Regions from separate parts of the Verrucosispora sp. CNZ293 genome, predicted to be linked through region 1. Evidence: riboswitches for the same ligand, from Rfam matches in the RefSeq annotation. Region 1 holds a riboswitch; each other region holds the start of a gene.

What was found. A riboswitch is a leader RNA that binds a small molecule or an ion and turns the genes downstream of it on or off. The one in region 1 is predicted to bind cyclic di-AMP.
Region 2: it holds a riboswitch for cyclic di-AMP, as region 1 does, so the genes downstream of both, CLT74_RS21420 (C40 family peptidase) here and CLT74_RS29025 (VldE C-terminal domain-containing protein) in region 1, are expected to answer to the same signal.
Region 3: it holds a riboswitch for cyclic di-AMP, as region 1 does, so the genes downstream of both, CLT74_RS12580 (C39 family peptidase) here and CLT74_RS29025 (VldE C-terminal domain-containing protein) in region 1, are expected to answer to the same signal.
Region 4: it holds a riboswitch for cyclic di-AMP, as region 1 does, so the genes downstream of both, CLT74_RS19460 (VldE C-terminal domain-containing protein) here and CLT74_RS29025 (VldE C-terminal domain-containing protein) in region 1, are expected to answer to the same signal.

What each region holds. Positions count from the first base shown of each region.
Region 1 is NZ_PEFR01000001.1:6,353,489-6,361,092, reverse strand. It holds gene CLT74_RS29045 (carbonic anhydrase) at 1-429, opposite strand, end outside; gene CLT74_RS29040 (alpha/beta fold hydrolase) at 578-1,501, shown strand; gene CLT74_RS29035 (AAA family ATPase) at 1,624-3,732, shown strand; gene CLT74_RS29030 (cation diffusion facilitator family transporter) at 3,814-4,731, shown strand; cyclic di-AMP (ydaO/yuaA leader) riboswitch at 4,883-5,014, shown strand; gene CLT74_RS29025 (VldE C-terminal domain-containing protein) at 5,019-6,122, shown strand; gene CLT74_RS29020 (PfkB family carbohydrate kinase) at 6,340-7,320, shown strand; gene surE (5'/3'-nucleotidase SurE) at 7,317-7,604, shown strand, end outside.
Region 2 is NZ_PEFR01000001.1:4,680,850-4,688,453, reverse strand. It holds gene CLT74_RS21440 (DUF881 domain-containing protein) at 1-497, opposite strand, end outside; gene CLT74_RS21435 (cell division protein CrgA) at 722-988, shown strand; gene CLT74_RS21430 ((Fe-S)-binding protein) at 1,268-3,463, shown strand; gene CLT74_RS21425 (NlpC/P60 family protein) at 3,733-4,728, shown strand; cyclic di-AMP (ydaO/yuaA leader) riboswitch at 4,962-5,027, shown strand; gene CLT74_RS21420 (C40 family peptidase) at 5,178-6,170, shown strand; gene dcd (dCTP deaminase) at 6,237-6,815, opposite strand; gene CLT74_RS21410 (pyridoxamine 5'-phosphate oxidase family protein) at 6,893-7,429, shown strand; gene CLT74_RS21405 (zinc metalloprotease) at 7,501-7,604, opposite strand, start outside.
Region 3 is NZ_PEFR01000001.1:2,771,330-2,778,933, reverse strand. It holds gene CLT74_RS12600 (hypothetical protein) at 1-932, opposite strand, end outside; gene CLT74_RS12595 (acyltransferase family protein) at 1,222-2,499, shown strand; gene CLT74_RS12590 (hypothetical protein) at 2,619-3,026, shown strand; gene CLT74_RS12585 (hypothetical protein) at 3,257-4,015, shown strand; cyclic di-AMP (ydaO/yuaA leader) riboswitch at 4,293-4,433, shown strand; gene CLT74_RS12580 (C39 family peptidase) at 4,656-5,555, shown strand; gene CLT74_RS12575 (DUF397 domain-containing protein) at 5,673-5,867, opposite strand; partial or broken gene CLT74_RS12570 (helix-turn-helix domain-containing protein) at 5,864-6,675, opposite strand; gene CLT74_RS12565 (hypothetical protein) at 7,012-7,341, shown strand; gene CLT74_RS12560 (class I SAM-dependent methyltransferase) at 7,505-7,604, shown strand, end outside.
Region 4 is NZ_PEFR01000001.1:4,280,712-4,288,315, reverse strand. It holds gene CLT74_RS19470 (MarR family winged helix-turn-helix transcriptional regulator) at 1-287, opposite strand, end outside; gene CLT74_RS19465 (carbonic anhydrase) at 490-1,188, shown strand; gene CLT74_RS19460 (VldE C-terminal domain-containing protein) at 1,247-2,263, opposite strand; cyclic di-AMP (ydaO/yuaA leader) riboswitch at 2,268-2,398, opposite strand; gene CLT74_RS19455 (YibE/F family protein) at 2,565-3,911, opposite strand; gene CLT74_RS19450 (metal-sensitive transcriptional regulator) at 4,186-4,482, opposite strand; gene CLT74_RS19445 (copper ion binding protein) at 4,598-4,807, shown strand; gene CLT74_RS19440 (hypothetical protein) at 4,840-5,811, shown strand; gene CLT74_RS19435 (heavy metal translocating P-type ATPase) at 5,823-7,604, shown strand, end outside.

The sequences.
Region 1 (7,604 bases):
CAGCTCGCCCTGCGGACGCCGGCCGGTACGCAGGGCGTCGACAGTCGCCTGCACCGCGCCGCACCGCTCGTGCCCCAGCACCATCACCAGCGGTACGCCCAGTACCTCCACCACGTACTCGATCGAGCCCAGCACCGCCCGGTCCAGCACGTGTGCCCCGGTGCGGATCACGCAGATCGCGCCGAAGGTCTGGTCGAAGATCGCCTCCAACGGCACCCGCGAGTCGATGCAGCCCAGCGCCACGGCGTACGGCTGCTGGTCGCCGGAGGCGGTCGCGGCCGCCGCGGTCACGTCGTGGCCGTGCACCGGCTGCCCGCTGACGAAGCGCCGGTTGCCGGCGAGCAGTTCGGCCAGGGCCGCGCGCGGCGTACCCCCGCGGGCCTGGCCGGCGAGCGCGGAGCCGGCGGGTACGCCATCCGTGTCTGCCATCTCCTCAGCCTCGCCGGGACGGTGCCCGGGCGGAGCCGATCGACGAGATCTTCTCAACACCCCGGTTGGCGTGTTGTCATGACGGGTAGCCGGTGTTACCACCGGGTATCCCCGGTGTTACACATCCGTGCGCCCTGGGGAGGTGGCGATGCCGGAGCCGACCGAGATACGGCTGGGCGACGACGTACGCCTGCACGTGGAGACGGCAGGCCCGTCCGACGCCGAGGTGACAGCCGTGCTGCTGCACGGCTGGACCCTGGACGGGCGCAGTTGGCACCGGCAGCTGACAGCCATCCAGGAGATGTTCGGCTCGGTCCGGGTGGTCACCTACGACGCCCGTGGGCACGGCCGGTCCAGCTGCATGGCCCTGCCCACGGCCACCCTTGCCCAACTGGGCGACGACCTCGTGGAGGTGCTGGACGCGGTGGCGCCGACCGGGCCGGTGGTGCTCGTCGGCCATTCGATGGGCGGCATGACGATCATGGAGTACGCGCACCGCCACCCGGACCACTTCACCCGGCGCACCGCCGGCCTGGTCTTCGTCTCCACCACCGCCGAGGGGCACACCCACACCGTCTACGGGCTTTCGCCCCGGATCGCCCGGATCATCCGGTTGGCCGAGACCACCGGGGCCGGGGTCCTCGCCCGCTGCGGTGCCTGGCGACCGCCCCGCGCCCTGCTGCGCGCGCTACGCCCGAGCATCCGTTGGATGCTCTTCGGGGACCGCTGCGACCCCACCGACATCAGGCTGGTCACCTCGGCGGTGGCCCGCGCCTCGCTGCGCTCGATCGGCGGGTTCCGGGCCTCCATCGGCACCCAGCACCGGCTGACCACGCTTGCCACGCTGGCCCACCTGCCGGCGGCGGCGCTTGTCGGCGACCGGGACCGGCTCACCCCGCCACCGTGCGCGGAGTCGATCGCCGCCGCGCTACCGGCGACCGAGCTGACCGTCTGCCCCGGCGCCGGTCACATGCTGATGATGGAACGCCCCGAGGAGGTCAACGGCGCCCTGGCCAACGTGTTGCGCCGGGTCCTGGACGCCCTCCCGGTCCGGCGGTCCGTCACCGGCTGACCGCCGCCCGCCACCCTTTCCCGGGGTCCGTCGCAGGTCGGCGAAGATCCGGGGGACGCGCACCGGGACGCGGGGCGTAATCTCGTGCGGTTGGCCGGGCGGCGTCACGAGGAGAGCGAGCGGTGGATCAGAGCACCCTGGACCAGGAGATCGCCGCCGAGCAACGGCATCTCGACCGGGTGTACGCGCGACTGGCCGAGCTGCGCCGATCGGCAGTCCGCGCGGAGCGGGAGGGCTACCGGCTCGCCCGGGTCGGCAACTTCGGTGCGCTTGTCGAACGCGACGCGATGGTCTTCCACGCCGCGCAGCGACGCCATGTGCTCGACGCCGAGTACGAGGGGCTGGTCTTCGGCCGGCTCGATCTGCGCGACGGGCAGACCCTGTACGTCGGGCGACTCGGTATCCGCGACGAGGACGCCACCACGCTTGTGGTGGACTGGCGAGCCCCGGCCGCCGCCGCGTTCTACCAGGCGACCCCGGCCGAGCCGCTCGGCGTGGTCCGGCGTCGCACCATCCAGTCCAGCGGTGAGCGGGTCACCCGGATCGAGGACGACCTGCTGGACCCGGACGCCGCCCCACCGGACATGCCGGTGGTCGGCGACGGCGCGCTGCTGGCCACGCTGTCCCGGACCACCGGTCGCGGCATGCGGGACATCGTGGCCACCATCCAGCGCGAGCAGGACGAGGCGATCCGCTCCCCCGGCTCGGGGGTGACCCTCGTCTCCGGCGGCCCGGGCACCGGCAAGACGGCTGTGGCGCTGCATCGCGCGGCGTACCTGCTCTACGCCGACCGCAGCCGGTACGCAGGCGGCGGCATCCTGGTGATCGGCCCGTCCTCGGTGTTCGTCGAGTACATCGCCTCGGTGCTGCCGTCGTTGGGTGAGGACACCGCCACCCTGCGCTCGCTGGGCAGCCTCTTCCCCGGGGTGATGGCCACCCGCACCGACCCGCCCGAGGTGGCGGCGATCAAGGGTTCACTGCGGATGCGCCGGGTGCTGGAGCGGGCGGCCCGGGACGCGGTGCCCGACTCCCCCACCGAGCTGCGCCTGCTGTACCGGGGCACGCTGCTGCGGCTGGAGCGGGCCGAGCTGGACGCCATCCGGGACCGCGCGTTGCCGCGTGGCGCCCGTCGCAACGAGGTGCGTCGGGCCGGCTTCGACGGCGTGCTCGCCGCCCTCTGGTCGCAGGCCCGCCGGCTCGGCATCACCGGGCTGCCCGAGCAGCGCGCCTTCGAGGACGAGCTGATCGACCGGACGGACTTCCGCGACTTCCTCAAGGCGTGGTGGCCACGGCTGCATCCGCGGCACGTGCTCGCCTGGCTGGCCGATCCGCGGCGGCTGCGCCGGTACGGCGGGGGCCTGCTCTCCGGCACCGAGATCCGGCTGCTCGGCGCGGCGTACCAGGGGTCGGAGAGCCTGTCCGTCGCCGACGTCGCGCTGCTCGACGAGTTGGACGCGCTGCTCGGCAAGCCGGTGCGCCCCGCCCGACGGAAGCGGGATCCGTTCCAACTGGCCGGCGGGGTACGTGAGCTGAGCACCTTCACCGACCGGCAGCGGGCCGCCCGGCAGGCGGCCCGGGAACGCCCGGAGGACTACCGGGACTACGCCCACCTGGTGGTCGACGAGTCCCAGGACGTCTCACCGATGCAGTGGCGGATGGTCGGCCGGCACGGGCGGCTGGCCTCCTGGACGGTGGTGGGTGACCCGGCGCAGACCGCGTGGACGGGGGATCCGCAGGAGTTGGCGCGGGCCCGCGATCAGGCGCTCGGCCGCCGTCGTCGGCACCGGTTCACCCTCACCACGAACTACCGCAACTCGGCGGAGATCTTCGCGGTGGCGGCGGCCGAGATCCGGCGGGCGTACCCCGATCTCGCGTTGCCAACCGCGGTCCGTTCCACAGGCGTCGATCCGGTCCAGCTCGTGGTGCCGGCTCCGGAGCTGGAGACCACAGTCGTCACGGCCGCCAGCGCCCTGCTCGGTGAGGTGGAGGGCACCGTCGGCGTGATCACCCCGGTGCCCCGCCGGGACCAGGTCGCGGCCTGGCTCGGGGCGATCGGCGGGGAGCGGTTGCAGGTGGTGACCAGCCTGGAGGCCAAGGGCATGGAGTACGACGGGGTGGTGCTTGTCGCCCCGGGTGAGATCCGGGCGGAGCCGGGCTCCGGCGTGCGAACCCTCTATGTCGCGCTGTCCCGGGCCACCCAGCGGCTGACCACCATCGACCCGACCGGTTGAGACCGCGAGCCCGACGATTGCACTCATAGCGATGTTGGCATAGATCCGTCCCCGGCGCGACGGACGACGGAAGGTGTCTGGGTGGGCGCCGGCCATGACCACCACCACGCTGCGGTGTCGACCGCCGCGCGCCGCCACTCCGGCCGACTGTGGGCAGCGTTCGCCCTGCTCAGCATGCTGATGGTGATCGAGGCAGTGACCGCGTTGCGGACCGGTTCGCTGGCCCTGCTCTCCGACGCCGGACACATGTTCACCGATGTGCTGGGCATCGGGATGGCCCTCGCGGCGGTCGCCGCCACCCGCCGGGCCGACACCGACCCGCAACGCACCTTCGGGCTCTACCGGCTGGAGGTGCTCGCCGCCCTGGCCAATGCGGTGCTGCTCTCCGGGGTGGCGGTGTACGTGCTGGTCGAGGCGGTACGCCGGTTCGGCGATCCACCCGAGGTGCTCGCCGGCCCGGTGCTGGTGGTGGCGACGCTCGGCCTGGTCGCCAACATCGCCGCGTTCGCCCTGCTGCGACCGGGGGCGCGGGAGAGCATCAACCTGCGCGGGGCGTACCTGGAGGTGCTTGCCGACCTGCTCGGCTCACTGGGCGTGATAGCGGCCGCCCTGCTGATCGCGGCGACCGACTGGTGGTGGGCCGACCCGCTGGTGGCGGTCGTGATCGCCACCTTCATCCTGCCCCGGACCTGGCGCCTGGGGCGGGCGGCGGTACGCATCCTGGTCCAGGCCGCGCCGGAACACCTTCAGGTCACCGCGGTGCACGACCGGCTGGCCGCGGTGCCCGGTGTGGCCGGCGTGCACGACCTGCACGTCTGGACCTTGACCTCCGGGATGGAGGTCGCCTCGGCGCACCTGACCGTGGCCTCCGGCGCCGACGTCGGTGCCGTGCTGGCGGCAGCCCGCTCGGCGCTGCACGAGGACTTCCAGATCGAGCACGCGACCCTCCAGATCGAGCCGCGATCGGATCCGGGGGGCTGCGGGGCGACGCAGTGGTGACCGGACAATCAGCCGAAAAGGGCTTTTGTCTGCTTTTGGTCTGGTCTACTAGTCAACAACTGAACACCAGGAGTAACAGCAGCTGCACCGGTCACATGGGCACCGGTAGGCTCGGACCCGGCCTCCGCCAGGCGGCACCCACCGGTGCCGGCGGCGGCCGCCGCCTAATCGCCCGCCAGGGCGAACCGGGGAACCATGTTCCTGGGGTGTATCCGCGTCAGCGGTAGGGATCTTCCGTCCCGAACCCGTCAGCTAACCCGGTCGGCGGCTGACGGAAGGACATGTGCATGCCAGCAGTGGCAACGGTAAGACCGGCCGCCCGTACGGCGGCCCTGATCGCCGCCGCGCTCGCCCTCACCCTCGGCGTCGCGCTGGCCCCCTTCACCCCAGCCGCAGCGGCACCGCAGTCGCTGCGGGCGGCGGCTCCGGGCGATGTGGACGACGAGGGTGGCACCCCGGCACTCCGGGCCCAACTGGAGGCCGCCAGCAAGGGCTACCTCGACGCCAAGACCGCGCTCGACCGCTCGGTGAAGCGGCAGAAGCAGCTCGCCAAGCAGCTCAAGACGACCGAGAGCCAGGTCGCCGAGCGCGGCACCAAGGTCGCCGAGATCGCCGCGCAGGCGTACCGCACCGGGCGGCTGGGCGCCGCGTCGGCGCTGCTCCACAGCGGGTCGCCGGCCGGCTTCATGGACCGGGCGGCGGCACTGGACGCGGTGGCCGCCAACGAGGACCGCGCGCTGCGCGAGCTTCAGACCGCCCGGGACGAGGTGAGCACCACCAAGCAGGCCCTGGACGCGGAGATCCAGGAGCAGCGCAAGCAGGTGGCCGTGATGGCCAAGCGCAAGGACCAGGCCGAGCGGGCGCTGACCGTCGCCATCGAACGGGACGAGGCGGCCGAGCGGGCCGAGGCCGCCGAGCGGGCCACCCGGTCACCGTCGCGCAGCGGCGGGTCGAGCCCCACCGCCAAGCCCGCACCCCGAAACTCCGACGGGTCATGGCCCTCGGAGTCGTGCAGCGTGAACGACCCCACGCCGGCCAACGGCTGCATCACCCCGCGCACCCTGCACGCGCTCAAGCAGGCCAAGTCGGCCGGCTTCACCCGGTACGTCTCCTGCTACCGCTCCGGTGGCTCCGGTGAGCACCCGAAGGGTCGGGCCTGCGACTTCGCGGCACAGAAGAACGGCTTCGGCGGGGACGCCACGGGTGGCGACCGGACCTACGGCAACAACCTGGCGGCGTACTTCGTGAACAATGCCGACCGGCTCGCCGTGCTCTACGTGATCTGGTACAGGCAGATCTGGCTGCCCAGCAGCGGCTGGAAGTCGTACAGCGGCGCTCGGGGTGACCCGTCCAGCGACCACACCAACCACGTGCACCTGTCGGTGTACTGAGTTCATCGTCGCGCCGGGTGAACCGCTCTTCACGAGCGGTTCACCCGGCGTCGCGTTTCACCGTCCGTCGGCGGGGCACCGTCCGGTCGACGCGCGCCGAGGCGTCCCCTTGGCTACGGTCTTACCAGGAGGCGGATATTTGTCCGCTAACGGGAGGAACGCGAATGAACGAGCGTATCGCCAGGATCAGCGACGCCACCGACAGCGGGGTGCGGCCATGACCGCCCACGTGATGATCTTCGCACCGACCCCGCTGTTGACGGTCACCATCGATCAACCGAGTGATTCGCCCGAGCTGCATCTGCACCCGGGCGGGCAGGGGGTGTGGCAGGCCCGGATGGTGCTCTCACTCGGCGTCGACGTGGTGCTCTGCGCGGCGCTCGGCGGTGAGGTCGGGCAGGTTCTGGAACCGTTGCTGGTCAGCGAGGGGGTCGACCTCAAGGTGGTGGCTCGTGACTCCGGTGGCACCGGCGGGTACGTGCACGACCGCCGCGAGGGCACCCGTCAGGAGATCGTCGACGTGACCGGCCAGCCGTTGAGCCGGCACGAACTCGACGAGTTGTACAACCTCGCGCTCGGCGAGGGACTGCGCGCGGCGGTGAGCGTGTTGAGCGGGCCGAACTATCCGTCACTGGTTCCCGCCGACCTCTACCGGCGCTTTGCCGCCGACCTCGGCGCCAACGGCGGCCGGGTGGTGGTGGACCTCTGCGGCGAGCACCTCACCGCCGTCCTGGAGAGCGGGGTCTTCTTCCTCAAGGTCAGCCACGAGGAACTGCTCGCCGACGGCCGGGCGGAAGGCGACGACGAGGAGCAGCTCACCCGCGCGATGTACGACCTGCACGCCTCGGGCGCCGAGAACGTCGTGGTCAGCCGGGCCGACAAACCGGCGTTGGCGCTCGTCGACGGCGAGGTGTTCGAGGTGCTGATGCCGCGACTGGAAGCGGCCGACCCGCGTGGGGCCGGTGACTCGATGACCGCGGGTGTGGCCGCCGTGGTGGCCCAGGGTGGCGATATCCGCACCGCGATCCGTACCGGCGCGGCGGCCGGCGCGCTGAACGTCACCCGACACGGTCTCGGCACCGGTCGCCTCGACTCGATAAACGGTCTGGTCGACCGGGTCCGGCTGGAACCGGCGGGCAGCCGTCCGCAGGAACGCACCACCCCCGACGAGTTGGCGCAACGGGCGGGCGGCCGATGACGCTACGGGTGCTGATCACCAACGACGACGGGATCGCCGCGCCGGGCATCCAGGCGCTGGCCAGGGCGGCCGTCGACCGGGGCCTGGACGTGGTGGTGGCAGCTCCGCTGGAGGAGGCGAGCGGTACCAGTGCCGCGATGAGCGCCGTGGAACAGGACGGGCAGGTGGTGGTCCGCGAGCATCCGCTGCCGGAACTCGACGGGGTGCCGGCGTTCGGCGTCGGCGGCTCGCCCGGGTTCATCGCGCTCATCGCCGTGCACGGCGCCTTCGGACCGCCGCCGTCG
Region 2 (7,604 bases), 1.7 Mb from region 1:
GCGTTGACCACCGCCTGTACGTCGCCCTGGTGGACGACCAGGTCGTCGTTGGTGGCCCCTTCGGGCAGATTGCTGAGCTGCGGCGCGTCGTTGAGCTCGACGGTAAGCCCGGGACCGGTGAGTGCGGTGAAGCCGGCGTCGGCCCGACTGGCATCGGCCCGTTGCTGCTGTTCCCGGATCGGGCCGTCGGAGTTGGCGAGGACGGCCGTCCGGCTCTCCAGCTCCCCGCGTAGGGCGGCGGCCCGCTCCTCGTTCGCCGCCACCTGCGCGCGGCGATCCTCGATCAGCTCGGTCAGCTGGGGCCGACGGTCTTCGCGCAGGGCGGTGCCGCCCGCCGTGGTGGCCGTCGTGGTGAAGAGCAGACCCGCCGCGAGGGCGATCAGCGGCACGCCGACCGACCAGAACGGCCGTCGTTGACGTGGCCGCCCGGGCAGCAGCCCGGCGACGAGTCGTCGCAGCGCCTTCTGCCACGACGCTGCGCCGGACGTGTACTCCACGGGCCAGTCCCCCTCGTCGTTGTGCTTCGACGCCGCCCGGTGCGGGCCGGAGCGACAGCGTCCTGCTCTGTTTTTCCGGTGCTGCCCGGTACCGGTCTCGCCTCATTCGTGGATCGGACGGGTCTTCCGGACTACGCTAGCTGTCGAACATTATTGGCCATGGACCGTCGCCCTCGCGCCCGGTTGTCAGGCCGGACGAGGTCGTAACCCCTCTGGAGAGCGCCGTGCCCAAGTCTCAGGTCCGCAAGAAGAAGGTGTACACCCCGCCTACGGACGTCCGCCCCACGGCGACGACCGCGGCCACCAACAAGCCCAGCCCGATGTGGCTGCCGGTTCTGGCGGTGTCGCTGATCGTCTTCGGGATCGGCTGGCTGGTGGTCTACTACCTCTCCGAGCAGGAGTACCCGGTCATGGAGCTGGGGTACTGGAACCTGGCTGTCGGTTTCGGCGCGATGGTCGCCTCGCTGATCGTGCTCTCCCGCTGGCGCTGATCCGCAGCCCGATCGCCCCGTGACTGTCCGGCTCCACCGGCGGCCCGCCCGCGCGGTGGAGCCGACGGCCTCCTAAGGTGTGCGCAGGGCAGCGTGGCCCCGGGTGCGAGATGACTCACGTTACTGCTGGGTAACCTTGCGCGTAGGCTGCACTGCATGACCGAGCGGAGCGAGGTCATCGACCGATCAGGTTGAGGTGCGGCGGCGTCGGGTCCGCGATCGCACCGACGCCCCGGTCGCCGAGCCGCTCGACAGGCAGCAGACCGGGAGGCCAACTCGATGGGCAGCGTCCAGATCGTCACCACGATCCTCGCGGCCGCCATCACCGCCGTTGCGGTGTGGCTAGCGGTACGCGCGGTCTCGAAGATGTTGGCCGTGATCCGGCTGGGTCAGCCCGATCCGACCCGCTCCGGCGACAAGGCCAGCCGCACCAGGACCATGCTGGCGGAGACCGCCGGGCACACCCGGATGCTCCGCTGGAGCGTGGTGGGCGCGGCGCACTGGTTCGTGATGGTCGGTTTCATCGTGCTGTCGCTGCTGGTGCTTGAGGCGTACTTCGAGGTGGTGTCGCCGACCGGCGGGCTGCCGCTCATCGGTTCCTGGACGCTCTACGGGCTGGTCACCGAGTGGATCGGCATTCTGGGCGCCATCGGCATCGTCGTCCTGATCGCGATCCGGTTGGCGAACCGGCCGAACCGGGCGGGACGCCGGTCGCGGTTCACCGGCTCCACCATGTGGCAGGGCTACTTCGTCGAGGCCGTCGTCCTCGCCGTACTGGTCATGGGCTTCGTGATCCGTGGCTTCAAGGTGGCCACCGACCACTTCGAGTACCCCACCTGGGCTACCCCGCTCAGTCACGCGGTCGGTGCCCTGCTACCGGGCTGGGAGTCCGGCGTCAGCGTCGCCGCGCTCATCAAGATCTCGATTTCGATGGCCTGGGTCATCGTGATCTCGTTGAACGTGACGATGGGCGTCGCCTGGCACCGCTTCCTGGCCTTCCCCAACATCTTCTTCAAGCGCCGGCCGGGTGCGGCCGGCTCGGGCCTCGGCGCGCTGCGGCCCATGATGAGCGACGGCAAGCCGCTCGACTTCGAGGAGGCCGACCCGGAGAAGGACCAGTTCGGCGTCGCCCAGGTCGAGCAGTTCACCTGGAAGGGGCTGCTGGACTTCAGCACCTGCACCGAGTGCGGTCGCTGCCAGTCGCAGTGCCCGGCGTGGAACACCGGAAAGCCGCTGTCGCCGAAGCTGCTGGTGCTCAGCCTGCGCGACCACGCGTACGCCAAGGCGCCCTACCTGCTGGCCGGTGGTGGCAAGGATCTCACCGGCGAGGAGAAGGCCACCGCCGCGCAACTCGCCCACGTCGACGTGCTGGCCCTCGCCGAGGCGGAGAAGCCGCTGATCGGCGACGCCGAGGCCGGCGGTGTCATCGACCCCGACGTGCTCTGGTCCTGCACCACCTGCGGTGCCTGCGTGGAGCAGTGCCCGGTGGACATCGAGCACGTCGACCACATCGTCGACATGCGCCGCTACCAGGTGCTCATCGAGTCCAGCTTCCCCTCCGAGGCCGGCGTGATGCTGCGCAACCTGGAGAACAAGGGCAACCCGTGGGGCGCACCGCAGAACACCCGGGAGGACTGGACCAAGGGCCTCGACTTCGAGGTGCCCCGGGTCGGTGAGGTGGAGGACTTCGAGTACCTCTTCTGGGTGGGCTGCGCCGGTGCGTTCGAGGACCGGGCGAAGAAGACCACCCGGGCCGTCGCGACCCTGCTCAACGAGGCGGGTGTCTCCTTCGCCATCCTCGGCGAGGGGGAGACCTGCTCCGGCGACCCGGCCCGACGGATCGGCAACGAGTTCGTCTTCCAGATGCTCGCCCAGCAGAACGTCGAGACCCTGAACGAGGCGTTCGAGGGGCGGGAGAAGGCCAAGCGGAAGATCGTCGCGACCTGCCCGCACTGCTTCAACACGCTGGGCAACGAGTACGGCCAGCTTGGCGGTGAGTTCGAGGTGGTGCACCACACCCAGTTGCTGGCGCACCTGGTCGCCACCGGCAAGCTCACCCCCGTGCAGCCGGTCGACGGCGGCGTGACCTACCACGACCCGTGTTACCTCGGGCGGCACAACCGGGTCTTCGCCCCGCCACGTGAGGTGCTCGGCAGCGCGATCGAGGGTGAGCTGACCGAGATGCCGCGCAACAGCGAGCGCTCCTTCTGCTGCGGTGCCGGTGGCGCCCGGATGTGGATGGAGGAGCGGATCGGCAAGCGGATCAATGTGGACCGGGTCGAAGAGGCCATGTCCACCGGGGCCAGGACGGTCGCCGTCGGCTGTCCGTTCTGTTCGACGATGCTCACCGACGGGGTGAATGGCAAGGGCGCTGGAGAGCAGGTCGAGGTCATCGACGTGGCAAGTGTGCTGCTCCGGTCGGTCAAGCCCGAGCGGGTCGGTGGCGCCGAGGAGAGCCCGTCCGTGGTCGGCTGACCGGCGCGTACGCACCGTACGGGGCGGCACCTTCACCGGTGCCGCCCCGCCCTGTTTTAAATTGACGTAGGTAACTGGAACGAATTGATCGACACCCTTTGTGTGCGTACCGTCGCGCAAAGGTGAATGAGCCGTTGGTCGCCTTGATTTCCCCACCGTGCCTTCCCTAATGTGAGGCACCGACCGCCGTGGGTCGTCTGATCCCGCCTCTAACCCGCTCGCGGGACGCCCGGTGGTCGGTTGCAAAGGAGACGCCCCCGGTGGCAACCATGCCCCTCCATCGTCACGCACCGGGACGATCCCGTGCGGGCGGCCTGCGCAGGGCCGCGCGTGGGTTGGTCGTCCTCGTCGCTGCCGCTGCCGTCGGTGCCGGCCTGCTCGCCGCCCCCGCGTACGCCGCTCCCTCGGTCGAGGAGATCGAGGCACAGATCGACAAGCAGTGGCAGAAGCTGGAACCCACGATCGAGCAGTACAACAAGGTGCGCGCCCAGCTGAAGGTCAACCGGCAGAAGGCGAAGAGCCTGGAGAAGAAGATCCAGCCGCTGGCTCTGGAGACCGAGCTGGCGATGAACCGGGTGGCCGACCTCGCCTCCCGCTACTACATCACCGGCCCCTCCCAGGAGATCGGTGTCGTGTTGCTCAACGCGAAGCCCGACGAGATCGGGGAGCAGATGGCCCTGCTCGACCGGCTCGCTTCGCAGGAGCGCCGCGAGCTCGAGGGCGTCATGAAGATCCGCAAGAAGTACGACGACCAGAAGGCCAAGCTCGACGGTCTGATCGCCGACCAGGAGGCGAAGGAAAAGCAGCTGGCGGCGAAGAAGAAGCAGATCGACGCCGAGATCAAGCGGCTGGAGAAGTCGCTGCCGGTGACCGTGGTGAAGACGACCAACTGCCCGACCATCAAGGACGTGGTCAGCGCGGCTGCCCGGACCGCCATCAAGACGGCCTGCGCACAGGTCGGCAAGCCGTACGTCTGGGGTGCCACCGGGCCGAACTCGTTCGACTGCTCCGGGCTGACCCAGTACGCGTACAAGGCCGCCGGCATCTACCTGACCCACTTCACGGGTGCCCAGTGGAACGAGGGCAAGGCCGTCTCCCGGTCCGACGCGCGCCCAGGTGACCTGGTCTTCTTCCGCAGCGATGTGAGCCACGTCGGCATCTACCTGGGTAACAACCAGATGGTGCACGCGGCTCGCGCCGGCAAGCCGGTGAACGTCTCGCCGATCACGACAATGCCGGTCGCCGGCTTCCGCCGACCCGGCTGAGTCACCACAAGCGTCCGTTGAGCGGACGCGCAGGAGCGTCCGAAGGCCCCCGGTCAAGTCGACGGGGGCCTTCGTCATTGTCGGATGTCAGCACCCACAGTGATGGTGCGGTTGTGTTGCGTATCGACGCCGATCGTCCCTACGCTGGTCAATCGTCGGCCCGCTGACAGCTCCGCCCACCCGGGCGGTAACGGTCCGACACCGCCGAGTCGCTCATGAGCGAGCCGGGTGCCCAGGTGCCCGGGGTGAATCCGCGAGTCGTCGCGGTAGGGCGTCCCCTCCCGCCCGAACCCGTCAGCCGAGAGAGACCGACAACAGGCAGGTGGAGCGGGACACACCGCACTCCACTCCTGTTGCCCGTCCCTCCAGCCCGGTAGGCGGTCCGGAGAGAGGGAGTACTGAGCCCGGTGGCACACCATGCCCCGCGGCCACCGTCACCGCGGCCGGGGATGCCCGACCGACCGACGGCCGCGCCGCGCTTCCGCTGGTACCGCTGCATACCTGCCGCCCTGACCGCGACCGCCGTGATGCTCACCGGCGGCGTGGCGGCGGCCTGGGCCGACCCGACGGTCGCCGACATCGAGCGCCGCATCGACGAGGACTGGAACCGGCTCGAACCCGTCATCGAGCAGCACAACGCCACTCGGCAGGATCTGGCCGGCAAGCGGCGGGAGGCGGACGCGCTGGCCGCCCGGATCACCCCGTTGCAACGCCAGGTGGACGAGGCGTTGGACCGGGTGGGCAAGCTCGCGGCCAGCGCGTACAAGGGTGAGCAGGTGCGAGCGGTCAACACGCTGCTCGGCAGCCGGTCGCCGAGCGAGGTCGTCGAGCAACTCGGCCTGCTCGACCGTTACGCCCGGTTCCAGCAGCGGGACGTACGGCACGCGAGCGAGCTGCGCGACGAACTCGTCGCTGCCAAGGCCGGGCTGGAGCGCACCATCGGCCAGCTCACCCGCACCGAGGCCGAGCTCGCGGAGAAGCGGCGTCAGATCGACGCCGAGATCGACAGGTTGCAGCGGCTCCGGCTGCGGGCGTACGGCAGCGGGGGCGGCGGGCCGCTGCGGCCGGCCCCCTGCCCGGCCAGGTATCCCGGAGGACCGGCCGGTGAGGCTGTCACCTTTGCCTGCGCCCAGATCGGCAAGCCGTACTCCTGGGGCGCCGAGGGGCCGAACGCGTACGACTGTTCCGGGCTGATGCTGGCGGCGTGGTCGCGGGCGGGTGTCTCGCTACCGCACAACGCGGCGCGGCAGCGTCGGGTCACCGCATCGGTGAGCCGGGGCGCGCTGCGTCCCGGTGACCTCGTCTTCTACTACCGGGACCTGCACCACGTCGGCATGTACGTCGGTGGCGGCTGGGTGGTGCACGCCTCCCGGGCGGGTCAGCCGGTCAAGATGAAGCGGATCGACAGCAGCCCGGTGCACAGCTTCGGCCGGCCCGGCTAGCGCGGCGTCAGGTGCGGTGGCTGTTCGCTACCGCACCGGGCCCGATCTTCGTTGCCCGCCGCGAGGTCAGCGGGTGGGCCAGGTGCGCCAGCTCTGCCAGGCTCGGCTCGGCGTCGGGCCGCGCTGACCCTGGTAGCGGGAGCCGTAGACGGCCGATCCGTACGGGTGCTCGGCGGGCGAGGAGAGCCGGAAGATGCAGAGCTGGCCGATCTTCATGCCCGGCCAGAGGGTGATCGGCAGGTTGGCCACGTTTGACAGCTCCAGGGTGACGTGACCGGAGAAGCCGGGGTCGATGAAGCCGGCGGTGGAGTGGGTGAGCAGGCCGAGTCGACCCAGGCTGGACTTGCCTTCGAGCCGGCCGGCGAGTTGGTCGCCCAGCGAGATGACCTCAAGCGTGGAGGCGAGCACGAACTCGCCCGGGTGCAGCACGAAGGCCTGACCGTCGGGCACCTCCACGGCCGAGGTGAGGTCGTCCTGCCGGGTGGCCGGGTCGATGTGGGTGTAGAGGTGGTTGTTGAAGACCCGGAACAGTTTGTCCAGACGTACGTCGATGCTGGAGGGCTGCACCAGGGTGGGCTCGAAGGGGTCGAGCGCCAGGGTGCCCGCCTTGATCTCGGAGACCAGGTCGCGGTCGGAGAGCAGCATCGCCACACCATAGCTGCCGGTTTGTGACAGGCGTGTCGGGCTACCCGCTTCGAACGTGTGTTCGATAGGATGTCGACATGGCTTCCTGGTCCGAATTCGCCGCTGACGAGCCTCGACTCGCCGACGGGATCCGCCTTCTCATGCAGCAGTACGGCCCGGGCTTCGGCTACCTGGCCACGGTCCGCGCCGACGGCGGGCCCCGGGTGCACCCGGTCTCGCCGGTGATCACCGACCACGGTCTCTACTGCTTCGTGATCGACTCACCGAAGCGGCGCGACCTGGAGCGGGACGGCCGGTACGCGCTGCACTCCTTCCCGCCGGAGGAGAGTGACGACGAGGCCTACGTCGCCGGGCGAGCCCGCCCCGTGACGGACGACGCCACAGTCGCCCGGCTGGCGTTGGCGGCCCGGGCCGCGCCGCACGCCGACTGGCGTCTCTTCGAGTTCACCGTCGACGTCGCGATGCTGGCCCGACGCGAGCAGTCGGTCGCCGGGCCGAGCGAGCTGGCGTCCCGGCCGGCCGTCCAGGTCTGGCTCGATCCGGCCGCCGCGACACCTCAGGCCACCCGCCCGCTGCCGGCCCACTCCGGGCGGCACCACCGCCGCGCCGCCTGAGCCCCCGGACACACCGGTGCCGGCTCCGTGGGACGGAGCCGGCACCGGCGGTACGCGTCACCGCGAACGCACTATGCCGCGCGGTAGGCGTTCCAGGCGTTGATCATGCGGGTGGCCTGTCCCGAGGTGAACTGGTACATGCAGCCGTCGTACGAGTAGTCCATGAAGTTGGTGA
Region 3 (7,604 bases), 3.6 Mb from region 1:
TAGTCGATCTTGCTGGAGTTCATCGTCGGCTTTGCACCGTAACCGGTCATGCCGAATCCGCTCAGGGTGTTCGCGGCGATGCCCGTGCGGTTCGCGTCGATACCGACGATACGGATCGTCGAGGCGTTCATCAGGCTTGTCGCGTCGGCACCGATGTGGATGCCGCTGCTCGCGATGCCGGTGTGGCCGGCACCACCGCAGGCGTTCTGCCGGTTCTGCTCCGGAAGGTGCATGGTGGCCGCGAAGACCGTGGTGCCGGTCGCCTTGATGGTGAACCGGGCGGCGATGGCGCTGGTCCGCTTCCACTTGTGCTCGTTGGTGGCGCCGTCGTCGTTGCTCGGCGGCTTGTACAAGGTGCATCCCGCGCCGTTGTTGTAGGCCGTGCCCGGCTTCAGCCAGCCGGCGCTCCAGTACTTCGAGATGTCGCCCGACGACAGACTCAGCGTCCGGGTGTTCCAGATGATGGCGTTTGTCTGCTTCTTCTTGAGGTCGCCCAGAGACTGGTCGCTGCACTTGTGCGTACTGCCCCAGGGCTCCGGGTCGGTCCAGACCACGATCGAGCCGTACGTGCCGGCGGGGTAACCGAACTTGGCCGCCAGTTGGTTCGCGTACGCCTCGGCCTGGCCGGTGCCGCGTAGCTGCTGCACGATGAGGATGTCGGGCGCGACCACCCCGGCGGTGCCCGTCTGGCCGTTGTCGTCGACGAGTATCGAGGTGAGGTGATCCGGCCCGGAGATGCGCGTGCACGTCCCGTCGGAGTTGTTCACCACGAGGTTCTCGATGTTGTTGTTGTAGACGCGCAGAACCCCGGCCGCGGCGACTGTCGAATCGACGTCTGCCTCTCCGGCCGCAGCCGAGGCGGAACCCGGGACGGCGAGCAGCGCTACCGCGAGGGCGACGGTTGCGGAACGTGGTCGATGCTTCAGACGCAAGGCGTATTCCTTCGACGAAGGTACGGCGTACCTGTGGGTGGTGTCAGCGGATGCGCACTTTACATCGACTTCAATGGCTGGCCGGGCCCGTCGGGCTGAACTGGGCAAATGCCGCAGCAGTGGTCGCCGGAGTGCGGCAGAGGCAGCGGGTTCTGCGCCGGCTGTCCGGGGTAGGGTGCCCGACGGGCCGCACCAGGCCGGTTACGCGAAAGATCGCATCCGGCTGCCGTCCGGGCGGCCGGGAGGAGATGGGCGTGCGTGTGACGTGGTCGGGAACCGGGAGTCGGGCATGACGAGCACCACCCTCGCGGCGTCGGCGACCACCCCGACCGGGCGGAGGGACGCCGACCGCCTGCCGTCGCTTACCGGACTGCGGTGGATCGCCGCGTTGCTGGTCTTCGGCTTCCACGCCGGCACGATGCGGATCATCGCCGAGCCGGGCCCGCAGGCGGTGGTCGGCGACATCTTCACCCTCGGCCTGTCCGGGGTGCAGTTCTTCTTCATCCTCAGCGGTTTCGTGCTGGTCTGGTCGGCCCGGCCGGGTGACTCCCGGCGGCGGTTCTGGCGACGCCGGTTGGCCAAGATCTACCCGAACCACCTGGTGCTCTGGGCGTTGGCCCTGCTGGCGATGCTGTGGTTCGCGGACCCGATCAACCCGGTGGCCGCGCTGGAGAACCTCTTCCTGGTGCAGGCCTGGGATCCCCGGCCCGGCTACTTCTACAGTGTCAACAACGTGAGCTGGTCGCTCTCCTGCGAGCTGTTCTTCTACCTGTGCCTGCCGCTGGCGCTGCCGGCGGTACGCAAGGCCCGGCCATGGATGCTGTGGGCCGTGGTGATCGCGGTGCCGCTGCTGGTCGTGGCGCTCTGGCCCGGTCAGACACTGGTGCCGGAGCAGAGCCGCTGGTGGTTCGCCCAGGTCTTTCCGCTGGTCCGGTCGCTGGAGTTCTGGCTGGGGGTGGCCGCAGCCGAACTCATGCTGCGCGGGCGCTGGCGGGGCCCACGGCTGCCCCTGGCCAGCCTGATCTTCGTCGCGACCTGGGTGGCTGCCTCCCAGTGGATCCGGGCCGAATTCTGGTCGGCGCTGCTGTCGGTGGCGTACGTCCTGGTCATCGCCGCGGCGGCGGACGCCGACGTGCACGGACGGCGCTCGCCGCTGCGCTCACGCCCGATGGTCTGGCTCGGCGAGGTCTCCTTCGCCTTCTACCTGGTGCACGTGTTCGTGATCATGACGATCCTGCGGCTGACCGGCGACTGGGGCACCGGCCTGCCCGGCTGGTGGGGCCCGCTCGCGGTGATCGGGTTTCTGCTGCTCACCCTGGGGCTGGCCGCTCTGTTGCACCGGTACGTGGAACAGCCGATGATGCGCCGCCTGGCCCCGTCCCGACCGCCGCGACCCGGACCGCCGGGTGGTGGAGCGCCGTCCACGACGCCGCACGGTGCGGCACGGGCCACGGAATCGGGTGCGGCGGCGCGATCCGAGACCCCGGTGGACGGGCTGCCGCGCCAGCGGGTGACAGGTGGCGGCGCGAATTCCGCGACGGGAGCGGAGCGCCGATCCATCCACTGAGGACGGTCAACTGGAGGCTGCCTGACCTGCGTGAATCGATGTGCGTGCGCGACGCGCCGGGCGGTGCGACACGCCCGATGACCGGTGCGGCCCGGCGGCTGTGGCGGTAGCGTAGGGAGGTGCTTCCCGTCGCGCCGGCCCGTCCTCTGTGGTGGTTGGCGCGCTGGGCCGCGCGGCTGCTGACCGGGCTCGCGGTCGCCGCCGCCTTCACCCTCGGCGCCTGGGACCTGCCCGGCCACCCGGCCATCGACCGCCTCACCGCTACGGTGCCACCGGTCGAGACCTCCGTACCACCGGCATCCGCCGGCTGGCACCAGGCCGCACCCCTCGACGTGGTTGGCCTGGTGATGCCGACCGCGCAGGGTGCCGACGATCCCGCCGACCAGGCCGAAGTGTCCGCGATGCAGCCGGCGGCCTCCGGTCGGCCCGGGCTGACGGCGCTCGGCAGCGTCGCTGCGGGCGGCCCGCGGTGGACTGCCGCCCAGGTCGGGGGCGTCCGGGCCGCCCGCGCCCCACCGCGCGCCTGATTCCGGCGACGCCGTACGCCTTGCCCCTGGCGGCCGTCCCGGGCGCGTGCGCACCGTTCGGTGCCGCCCCCGTGCCGAGCACCTGCCAGCCCGTTGCCGCCCGCCGCGCCGTCGGTGCCGGCCAGAACGAGCGGCACCGCCCATCCCAACCCGCGACCGCGCGCAACGCCATCCGCGATCCGCTGCCGGTACGGCCACCGGTGCCGTACCGATCTCCCCGAGGTGCCGACATGGAGAAGACAGTTCTCTACCAGTTCCTGATCGAGGTGCCCCGCGCCGCCGCCATCTGGTCGGTGCTGCTGGTGCTCGCGTTTGGCGTACTCACCGTGCTTGTCGCCCGCCCCGAGCCGGCCGGGCCGGCGGAGAAACCCGCCGACGAGGACGCGCTCCGCGCCGCAAGCGAGCAGGCCGACCTGAGTCGGTACGCGGGAGAGGTGGCGGTCGCGGCAGCCGGCGCCGGGCAGAACGCCGAGCGACGGCGTACGGCATGGCGGCTGGCCCAGGCGGAACTGGACCGCGCCTGGGCCGCGTACGACCAGGCAGAGGCCGTCGCCCGGCGGCTGGCCGGCGTCGCCGGACTGCCGACCCCGTGCACCCCCCGGACCCCTGCCGAGTACGCGGCCCGGGAGCGCTGGCTCCGCCGGGCGGCGATGGCGGCCCACTGGCGGGGTGACCTGACCGCACGGCAGCTCAGCGACGTGCTGGCGCGTCGGTCCGGCTGGGATCCCCGGCGTCACCCGGCCGAGCAGGAGGTGGTTCTCGCCCGGGTGGTACGCGACAACCGCCAGGCCGCCTACCTGTCGGCCGCCGAGCGGGAGCGTGACCTGTGGCGGGCGGCGGAACTGGCAGGCGAGGCGGCCCGCGCCCTCTCCGCCGAGGCGTACGCGGCAGCCGAGCGACTCCGACCGGACCTGCGGGCCGTCCCCGGGCGGATCGCCGTCGGGCGGCCCGGCACGGTGCTGCGCTGGCGGCCAGCGAGGCTGGGTTGAAATTCCGTGAGCTGGGTCACAACGGCCGGAAATTCGGTCACTGTTCGTAGTTGAGACGATTACCCAGCAAATTCCGTCGACATTGGTGGCGAGGCGTCCGGTTGTCACCCGAAGGTGCCCGGAATGCCGTCGGTCCCATTGAGCGACGACAGTTCTCAGGTACCCGAAAATCGCCGCACTGGATCATGTTTAAGCAGCTCAGGGCGGGTTGGCTTCGAGGTGACCGACCAGTAGTGTCAGCCCGTCCGGTGCGGTAACCGATCGCAGGAAGCGACGCCGTACCGACCCGCTCAATCGTGATCTCACGAACCGGGGACCCACTGCACCACTGGGGTGAATCCGCGAGCCTCGGCCCGCGGTAGGGCGTCTTCCCGCCCGAATCCGTCAGCTAACCCGGTCGGCGGTGACGGAAGGAGTTCCAGCCCTCGTGCGGTTCGACGTGATCCCCCTGTTCCCCCGCCTCCACGGCACCGCGGTGCCCGTCCTCGCCGGCCCGACCGCCGCGAGCTGACCCCGGTCATCGCACCGCCCGGGTTGTCCGGGCGTACCCCTGAACGGCCTGTCCCGCTCACCGGGTGGTCGTCGGTGTCCTGACGCCGACCTGACCGCCGGAGCCGGTGTGCCGTTCCCCCCTCAGCCCGTGGAGGAATCCGTGAAGCACGCCCTCTCCCGCCGGCTCCGCCGGCTGGTCACCGAACGTCCTTACCAGATCGTTGCCGGCTCGGCCGTCGCGCTCGTCCTGGCCACCGGCACCGGCGCCGCGCTCGCCGGCACCGGGAACACCCCGGCCCCCACGCAGGCCACCACCGCCGCAGCCGACCTACGCGACGACGCCGTGGTGGCGCCGAGCCCGGAAGCGGTCGCGCCGTCGACCGCCGCGCCCAGCAGTGCCGCGCCCAGCAGTGCCGCGCCCAGCAGTGCCGCACCGGCCAGCCCGGCACCGGCCCGCGCCGCCGCCGCGACGTCGCCGAAGCCCAGCTCGGCCACTCCGGACCCGGACCTGACAACCAAGAAGGCGGCACCGAAGCCGCCCGCGTCGAAGGTCCTCGGGTACGACCACCAGGCCCAGATCAACGGCTACTACTGCGGTCCCGCCGCGGTACGCAACGCGCTCAGCGCCGCCGGTGTCACGCGTAGCCAGGACGCCCTGGCCAGCCAGCTCGGCACCACCTTCGCCGGCACCAACTCGGCCGAGGACACCACCCGCGTCCTCAACGCCGTCGTCAAGGGCGACCCGTACGAGACCACGATGATCCGTGGCGGTGCGGCCACCCCGGCCCAGATGGACCAGCTCCAGGCGGACGTCGTCGCCGCCGTCACCGACGGACGGGGCGTCGTGGTGAACGTCGCCGGCACCGTCACCGACACCGACGGTCGCTGGCACTCCTTCCCCGGCGGGCACTACATCGCGGTGGTCGGCTACCAGGACTCCGGCCGGCTGGTGAAGATCGCCGACTCGGCCGACGCCTCGTACCCGTCGTACTGGCTCAGCACCATCGATCTCGCCAACTGGGCCGCCACCCGCGGCTACTCGGCCTGATCACGCCGGTCCCACGGCGAACGGAAGCCCTCGGCCTTGCTGGCCGAGGGCTTCCGTGTCGGGTACGTCAGGCGGCGGGTCGTGCTGTGTCGTCAGGTCGACGTGGCTCGGGGTTCGTCAGGCGTGCGGGGCGTGCTGCTTCGCCAGGCCGACGAAGCTCGCCCAGGCCGCCGGGGTGAAGGCCAGCGTGCCGCCGTCGCGATCCTTGGTGTCGCGGACCAGCACGATGCCCGTCAGGTTGTCGGCGACCTCCACACAGTCGCCGCCGCCAGCGCCGCTGCGGGTGGACTTGCGCCACGTCGCACCGTTCAGATCCACGGCTTCACCACATCCTTCATCAGCTCGATCGACTGGCGGCCGGACAGTGCCTCGTTGCGCACCGCCTCCCACCGGGACAGCAGGGTGCTCAGGTCGTCGTCCTTGTCGGCGAGAACGCCGCCAAGTTGAGTTTCGAGATTAGCCACCCAGCCGCCGTCCGCGCCCCTCGCCAGGGTGAAGGGACCGGTCAGTCCGATGTGCATGGCGACGCCGGTGGGCACCAGGTGGACGCTGATGTTGGGCCGCGTGGCCAGCTCCATGAGGTGATGCACCTGCTCGACAAGCACGTCCTTGAGCTCCTCGTCGACCCGCCGCAGCACCGCCTCGTCGACCACCGCGACGAGTTGCGGCGGGTCGTCCTGCTCCAGCACCGCCTGCCGGGCCATCCGGTTGGCCAGCCGCCGCTCCACCCCCGCCTCGGTCAGGGCGGCGTCGGTCCGGATCACCGCGCGGGCGTACCGCTCGGTCTGGAGCAGGCCCGGCACCAGCGTCGGCTGGTAGCAGCGGAGCTGCCGGGCGTTGCGCTCGGCCTCCAGGTAGGGCAGGAACCACGAGGGTTGGCGCAGCACCTCCGCCGTGCGCAGCAACTCCTCGAACATGCCCCCGGTCTGAAGCACCTCGTCGGCCCGCTTCGCGTACGGCCGGTCGAGGGACGGGTGCCCACCTCCACAGCGGACACCAGCGACGCCGAGTAGTTCGTCCGCCGACCGAACTCCTCCTGGTTCATGCCGGCCGCGGCTCGCAGCCGGCGGAGCTGCGTACGGATCAACTCGTGCAGGTCGGAAGGCTGCTCGCGTTCCATGTCCCCTCCACCGGGTCTACGAAGATCGCCAAGGGGCCGCCAGGGGCCGGTGCGGGGCACCCGGAACCCACCGTGGCCGGCGTCGATTCCTTCCGACAGTAGTGGTGTCCTCACCAGACTGTCACGCAGCGGGGCCGCTCCCATCCAGACAGGGACGGGGCGGTTCCGTCCCGGGGCCGCCCGTGCGCCTTCCCCCGTGTTCGGGCGGCCCCTTCCGATCGCTGACTGGGAGGTCGATGTGCGTACCCGGGTCGTCCGCCACCTGTGCCCGACGGCGCTGCTGCCGGTGTCCTCACCGGGGCGGCAGTGTCGGGCCACCGGGGGCCGGTGGTGACCGTGGGCCGGTCGGGTGCGATCACCACCCGGCTCTTCGCTCCCGAGCGGGGTCCGCGTCCGCTGCGTCCCTCCGCCTGTGGCGACGAGGTACCGCACACTCCGTTGCGGCCGATCTGGTGCTGCCGCGCCGACGGGCAGCCCTGGCCCTGCGGTCAGGCCCGGCTGCTGCTGCGGGTCGAGTACGACGGGAACCTGCCCGGGCTGTCGATCTACCTCGCCGGCCTGATGTACGAGGCGATGCGCGACCTCTACCGCCTCGACCCGCACGACGGCCCGACACCCACCACCCTCTTCACCCGCTTCATAGCCTGGACCCGCCGCCCCACCTAGCACCCCGCCGCCGCCCAGCACGAGAACCCGAGATCTTGGAAAGTTTCCGTTTTTCGCGACCGGAAACTTTCCAAGATCTCGGAGGACCAGGGTGGGGGTCGGGGGATGCGACGATCACCTGCGACATTGACCGCGACGTCTGACACCTGGGCGAGGGGACATCATGGGGGAGCAGGAGCCTTACGCGGGGCTGGCCGCGACGTTCGACACGGCCGCGGAGCTGTACGAGCAGGCCCGACCGGGTTATCCGGAGCGGCTGTTCG
Region 4 (7,604 bases), 2.1 Mb from region 1:
AGGTCGCCGACCTGGTGGTCGGCCTCCGCCGGGTGGCGGAACCGCCCGGCCGGGTTGAGGGTGTACTCGTTGCGTCGGCCCACCCGGGTGCGGTGCAGGTAGCCGCCGGCTTCGAGGTCGGCGACGATCGCCTGGGCGGCACGTTCGGTGACGCCGACCTCGGTCGCGACGTCGCGCAGCCGGGCCGTGGGGTTACGGGCGATGGCGAGCAGGACGTGCGCGTGGTTCGTGAGGAAGGTCCAATTCCGCGCGTTTTCCCGTCCGTCAGTGCTCGCCATGTCCGCCATCGTATGACCTGCCGTTCGGGTGCCCGGGTGGCGCTGCCACCGGGGGTGCGGGATCGATCCGACGCAAGCGTTGGCTGATGCATGAAATGCATATCACGTATAGCTTGACGTGCGTTATGTCGCATGTGACGGTGTTGGCAGCCCGTGACCAGCGCCGGCCCGGGATGACCAGGCATTCCTCACGGAGAAGAGGTACAGCCGGATGAGTCGACCCGCAACTCCCGGTCCGCAGCCGGGGCCCGAACGCGAACTGCTCACCGCAGACCTTCCCGGCGCCCCGCAACGGGCTCTCGCCGAACTGCTCGCCGGCAACCGACGGTTCGTCACCGACACGCTGCGGCATCCCAACCAGAATGCCGGGCGGCGGGCCGCCGTCGCGGCCGAACAGCACCCCTTCGCGGTGATCGTCGGCTGCTCCGACTCCCGGCTCGCCGCCGAGATCATCTTCGATCGCGGGCTGGGTGACCTCTTCGTGGTCCGCACCGCCGGGCACACCGTCGGCCCTGAGGTGCTGGGCAGCGTGGAGTACGCCGTGGCCGTGCTGCGTACGCCGCTCGTGGTGGTGCTCGGGCACGACTCGTGCGGTGCCGTACAGGCGGCCCGCGAGGCACTCGCCACCGCCACCACGCCCCCGGGCCACCTGGGTGCCGTGGTCGACGCCGTGGTGCCCAGCCTGCGTCGGGCCCAGGAGGCTGGAGTGCAGGAACTGGACGGGATCGTGGACATCCACATCGCGCGGACCGTCGAGGCGATGCTGGAATCCTCCACGACCCTCGCGGCTGAGGTGGCCACCGGACGGTGCGCGGTGGTCGGCATGTCGTACCGGCTGGCCGCCGGTGAGGTGCGGGCGGTGGCCGCGGAACCCGCCGACCTGGCCGGCGCGCTGGCGACCGCTCCCTGACGACGAGGGCCGTCCCGCCAACCGGCGGGGACGGCCCTCGGTGCGTTGCGTCGGGCGATCAGAGCAGTGACACGTGAACGTGGTCCGTGTGGTTGGACGGACCGCTGTAGGAACTCCAGCGCTCGGTCGCCGCGAACCAGATCTGCCGATTCCAGATCACGTAGTAGACGCCCAGCCGGTCGGCGTTGCGGACCAGGAAGGCCGCCAGATTGTTGCCGTAGATCCGGGTGTCGTTGTTGTGCCACGGGCTGAAGCCGCTGTTCTGCAACGACCAGTCACAGGCCCGGCCCTTGGGGTGCTCGAACTTGTCGCCCGGGCGGAAGCAGCCGACGAACCTGTTGAAGCCGGCCCGCTTGACCTCCTTGTACATGTGCAGCGTCCGGGGCGTGATGCAGCCCGACGTGGTGGGGTCGTTCTGGCTGCACGACTCCGGCTTCCAGCCGCCGTCCGAGGCCCGGTTCGGCGCGATCCGCGCCACCGGCGAGGTGGCGTCCACCAGCCCGCCGGTCAGGCCGACACCACCGACCAGCCGGAGCGACTTCTCCGCCTCGGTCTTCTTGCGCGCCATGTCGTTGGTCAGCTTCTTCTGCTCGCGCACCTCGGCGTCGAGCGCGAGCTTGGCCTGCTCGGCGCGAATCTTGATCGCGTTGACCTCGCCCAGCTTCTTGTCGTTCACCAGGTTCAGCTCGTCGAGTGCCGAGGCCCGGTCGATGAACGAGTCCGGTGCGTTGCTCTGCAACAGCATGGCGATCGCGCCGACCCGGCCCGTCCGGTACGACTGGGTGGCGATCTGGGCGACCTGCGGGGAGAGCGCGTCCAGGTCGGCCTGCGCGGAGCGGACCTCGACCGCCAGTTTCAGCTGCCTTTTCTTGGACTTCTCCAGCTTCGCCTTGGCCTTGGAGTAGTCCCGGTTGGCCGCCTCGATCAGATCGTTGAGCATCGGCGGGTCGTCGTCGTGCTCCGCCGGCTTGGGGTTGTTCGGCGCGGCCATAGCCGGCATCGGACCGGCGAATACCGCGAACGCGGCGAACACGGCCACCACGGGTGTCAACCAGCGGCGTAGGGGTGCCGTCACTGTTTTCCCTTCCATCGACCGCCGACCGGGTTAGCTGACGGGTTCGGGACGGAAGTGGCCCCTACCGCTTTCGCGGATTCACCCCACGTACCTGGGTTCCCGGCTCGCCTGACGGCGATTGGGCGGTGGCACCGCTGGCGCCGCTGCGCGCCTCCGGCGGTGACCGGCAGTGAGGTTACCCGACAGTCCATCTGTGCTTCTACGCCCCGAACCCGACGAGATGCGTCATTTCGTAATCGCTTTGAGTGACCAGCGACACGGTTTCGAGCCGCATCGGCAGGGGCGGTCACACTGAGGAGTGTCACCATGTGGTGTCCGTGCTCCTGTCCGGGTCGGGCCACCCCGAAGGGGTGGCGGGGGACGTGTTTCGAGTGGGTGGTGCGCTGAGGGCGCGGAGCGCCTCGGCCCGGTCCGTCGCCGGCCGGGGAACTACGGGGGCGGGCTCACCGGTGGGGGTGCCGGCGTCGCCGCGCCCGGCGGTGCTGACCAGCGCGGCGAGCGCGGTGGTCAGCGGCACCGCGGCGATCAGCCCGAGCGTGGCGACCACGCTTCGGACGATCTCCGTGGTGAGAAACTCACTGGTCAGGATCTGGCCCAGCGCGCGGGAGTCCGCGGTCAGCAGGAGCAGCAGCGGCAGCGAGGCGCCGGCGTACGCCAGCACGATGGTGTTGACCACCGAGGCGATGTGGGCCCGCCCGACCCGGGTGGCCGAGCGGTACAGCTCCCGGCGGGAAAAGTTCGGGTTGGCATGGCGCAGCTCGTTGACCGCGGCGGCCTGGGTGACCGTGACGTCGTCGAGCACCCCCAGCGAGCCGATGATGATGCCGGCCAGCAGCAGGCCGTGCAGGTCGACGTCGGCGCGGAACATGGACAGGGTGGTGGCGTCCTCGCTGCCGAATCCGGTCAGGTGGGTGGCCCCGGTCGCGGCCAGCCCGAGCAGCCCGGTCAGCACCAGACTGGCCAGCGTGCCGAGCACGGCCACCGAGGTCTGGGCGGATATGCCGTGGGTCAGGTACAGCACCACAAACATGATCAACGAGGCGCCGACGATGGCGACCACGAGAGGCGGCCGGCCGGCGCTGATGCCGGGCAGCACGAAGGTCAGCAGGATGGCGAAGCTGGCGGCCAGGCCGCCCAGCGCCGCCAGGCCCCGCAACCGCCCGAACGCGACGATGGCGGCGGCGAAGAGCACGGCCAGCCAGACCAGCGGCTTGCCGCGCTGGTGCTCGGCGATGTTGTAGGTGCTGACCGAGGGGTCCTCGGGGTCGGTGAGCGAGACCAGGATGACGTCGTCGTCGACATCCACGCGGGGTGCCCCGGGCCCGGTCGGGATGGGCGTCTGCACCTCCCGTCCTTCGTCCGGACCGGTCTCCACCCGGACGGTGACCGTGCCGCAGGGGCCCTCCGCAGCCGTCGGGGTGCCCTCGGGGACCACCGGGTTGGGTGGGCATGGCTCGCTCACCACCCGGGTGACCGTGCCGTGGTGACGGGGAGCGTCGTCGGCGGCTTCGGGGCGCGGGGCGTCCCGGGGCCAGAGCACGATGGCGGCGACCAGGGTGGCCAGGAACAGGGGGACCACCGTCACGACGAGTATCCGCCGCACCCCGGGCGGGGTGGGCGGAGCGGAACGGGTGTGGTCGGCGCCCATTCAGTGTCTCCCAACGATTTCAGGGCTGAGTACGTGTCGATGGGCGAGACGGTTCAGTGCCGCCCGACGACCGGGTCGGAAGGCAGCCTGAATGGCCTGAACGTGGCGAGGTGGCTGCGTACCGTGAGGTGTGGATCGGCTCGCGACGGCCCGGTCGGTGTGCGCCCGGCAACGACCTCGGGCCGCGAGGCACGGATTTCGGCTGGCCATCGTGTGCGAATGGTAACCAGCCGGACCTGCCGACGCCTGTCGTGCGGGTGCGTCGGCGGGTCGGTCAGCCGCGTTTCATCAGGCGGCCGACGGCGGCCATCATCTCGGTCGCCATCTCGTCGGCGCGTCCCTCGGCGGCACCTTCGTGCATGCAGTGCCGGGCGTGCCCGTCGAGCAGGCCGAGGGCGACCTTGTCCAGTGCGGCCTGGATGGCGGAGATCTGGGTCAGCACGTCGATGCAGTAGCGGTCGTCGTCGACCATCTTCTCGATGCCGCGCACCTGGCCCTCCACCCGGCGCAGCCGGGCGAGGAGTTGGTCCTTGCTGGCGGTGTAGCCACGGATCGGCGCGGGTGTGCTCATGCCGGCAAGAATAACGTACCCCTGGGGGGTATGTTACCGTCGATACGCCAATACCCCCTGCGGGTATCTGGAGGGGCGGGTGCTCGGCTCGCCCGAGGAGCAGGAGGAGAGTTCCATGGTCAGCACGACGTACCAGGTGCAGGGCATGACCTGCGGGCACTGCGTCAACGCGGTGAGCACCGAGATCGGCGCGATCGAGGGCGTCACGGACGTCCAGGTGGACCTGGCCGCCGGTCGGGTCACCGTCACGAGTGACAAGCCGTTGTCCGAGGACGCGGTGCGCGCCGCCGTGGACGAGGCCGGATACGAGCTGGCCGGCGCCTGAGCCGGTCAGCAGGCGGGACCGGGAGGTCAACCATGAACACGGCGACGAAGCTGAGCGGCTTCGCACTGGGCCTGGCGGCGGTGTTCGGCGCGGCGTACGGGGTGGGGCAGCTGACCGGTCCGGTGACCGTGGTCGCCACCGAGCACGACAGCGACGGCGTCGGGCATGGCGGTGACGTCCGCGACGAGGACGCCGGCCACGGGGAGGGGGCGGTCGGGCACCTGCCCGGCGGCCTGCTCGTCTCCGACAGGGGATACACCCTGGTGCCGGTCGGCGCGCCGGCGGGTGAGTTCGCGTTCCGGATCACCGGGCCCGACGGCCGTCCGGTGACCGACTACGACGTCACCCACGACGAACGGATGCACCTCATCGTCGCCCGCCGCGACCTCTCCGGCTTCCGGCACGTCCATCCGGAGTTGGCCGGTGACGGCACCTGGCGGATCGCCTCGCCACTGGACTCCCCCGGGGTGTGGCGGGCCTTCGCCGACTTCACCCCGACCGGCGGCGAGCCCCTGACGCTCGGTGTCGACGTGACGGTCCCTGGCGCGCTGACCGAGCGACAGCTGCCCGCCCCGGCGAGCAGCGCCACCGTCGACGGTTACACGGTCACCCTCTCCGGAGCCCCGCAGCCCGGGCGCACCGCGACGCTGACGCTCACCGTCGACCGTGACGGCGTGCCGGTCACCGATCTGGAGCCGTATCTCGGGGCGTACGGTCACCTGGTGGCGCTGCGCCGCGGTGACCTGGCCTACCTGCACGTGCACCCCGAGGGCACCCCGGGCGACGGTCGGACCACCCCCGGCCCGCAGGTGAGCTTCGCCACCGAGTTCCCCTCGGCCGGCACGTACCGGCTCTACCTCGACTTCCGCCACCGGGGCGTGGTGCGTACCGCCGAGTTCACGGTGCATGTCGGTGACCCGGGCAGCACCACCGGGCCGACCGACGAGCACGCCAGCGCCGAGCCCGAGGACGGGCACGGCACCCCCGGGCACGAGCACGACTGACGGGACCAGCCATGAGCACGAGCCGACCCCTGACCGCCGCACCGCACCTGATCGAGCTGGCCATCGGCGGTATGACCTGCGCGTCCTGCGCCGCCCGGATCGAGAAGAAGCTCAACCGGATGGACGGCGTGCAGGCCACCGTCAACTACGCCACCGAGAAGGCGACAGTCTCGTACGCCGACCCGGTCACTCCGGACGACCTCGTCGCCACTGTCGAGAAGACCGGCTACCAGGCCAGCCTGCCGCCACCGCCCACGCCGACCGGGCCGGCAGTCGCCGACCCGGCCGACCCGCTGCACGCCCTGCGTACCCGGTTGTGGGTGTCGGTGGCGCTGAGCGTGCCGGTGATCGCGCTGGCCATGGTGCCGGCCTGGCAGTTCACCTACTGGCAGTGGCTGTCGTTGACCCTGGCCGCCCCGGTGGTGGTCTACGGCGGGCTGCCCTTCCACCGGGCCGCGCTTGTCAACCTGCGCCACGGTGCCGCGACCATGGACACCCTGGTGTCGCTGGGCACGCTCGCCGCCCTGGGCTGGTCGGTGTGGGCGCTGTTCCTGGGCACCGCCGGCACCCCCGGCATGACCCACCCGTTCAGCGTCGACATCGGCCGCACCGACGGCGCCGGCAACATCTATCTGGAGGCGGCCGCCGGGGTGACCGCCTTCATCCTCGCCGGCCGGTACTTCGAGGCGCGGGCGAAGCGGACCGCCGGTGCGGCCCTGCGGGCCCTGCTGGAGCTGGGCGCCAGGGACGTGTCGGTACTGCGCGACGGGGTGGAGACCCGGATCCCGATCGACCAGCTCGCGGTGGGGGACCGCTTCGTGGTGCGGCCCGGCGAGAAGATCGCCACCGACGGGACCGTGGAGGAGGGCTCCTCGGCTGTCGACGCCAGCCTGGTCACCGGCGAGTCGGTACCGGTGGAGGTGGCGGCGGGTGACGCCGTGATCGGCGGTTGCGTCAACGCGGGAGGCCGGCTGGTGGTCACCGCGACCCGGGTCGGTGCCGACACCCAGCTCGCCCAGATGGCCCGACTGGTCGAGCAGGCGCAGAGCGGCAAGGCCGCCGCGCAGCGGCTCGCCGACCGGATCTCCGGGGTCTTCGTACCTATCGTGATCGCCCTGGCCGTCGGCACGCTGGGCTGGTGGCTGGGTAACGGTGCCGGACCGGCCGCGGCGTTCACCGCGGCCGTGGCGGTGCTCATCATCGCCTGCCCGTGCGCCCTCGGCCTGGCCACCCCGACCGCGCTGCTGGTCGGCACCGGTCGTGGCGCGCAACTCGGAATTCTGATCAAGGGGCCGGAGGCGCTGGAGTCCACCAGGCGGGTGGACACCGTGGTTCTCGACAAGACCGGCACGGTGACCACCGGACGGATGAGCCTGCTCGCGGTGACCGCCGCCGAAGGTGAGCGACGCGACGAGGTGCTGCGGCTGGCCGCCGCCCTGGAGACCGGTTCGGAGCATCCGGTCGCCCGGGCGGTGGTGGCCGGGGCCGCCGAGGTCGGCGCGCTGCCGCCGGTCACCGGCTTCGCCAACGTGGCCGGACTGGGCGTCACCGGCTCCGTGGACGGCCGGCAGGTGCTGCTCGGTCGGGCCCGGCTGCTGCGCGATGAGGGTCTGGTCGTACCGGACGACATCGCCCGGGCGGCGACCGACGCGGAGGCGGCGGGGCGCACCGTGGTGCTGGTCGGCTGGGACGGCCGGGCCCGTGGCCTGCTGGCCGTGGCCGACCAGGTGAAGCCGACCAGCCGGGAGGCGGTACGGCGGCTGCGCGCGCTCGGTCTGAAGCCGGTGCTGCTC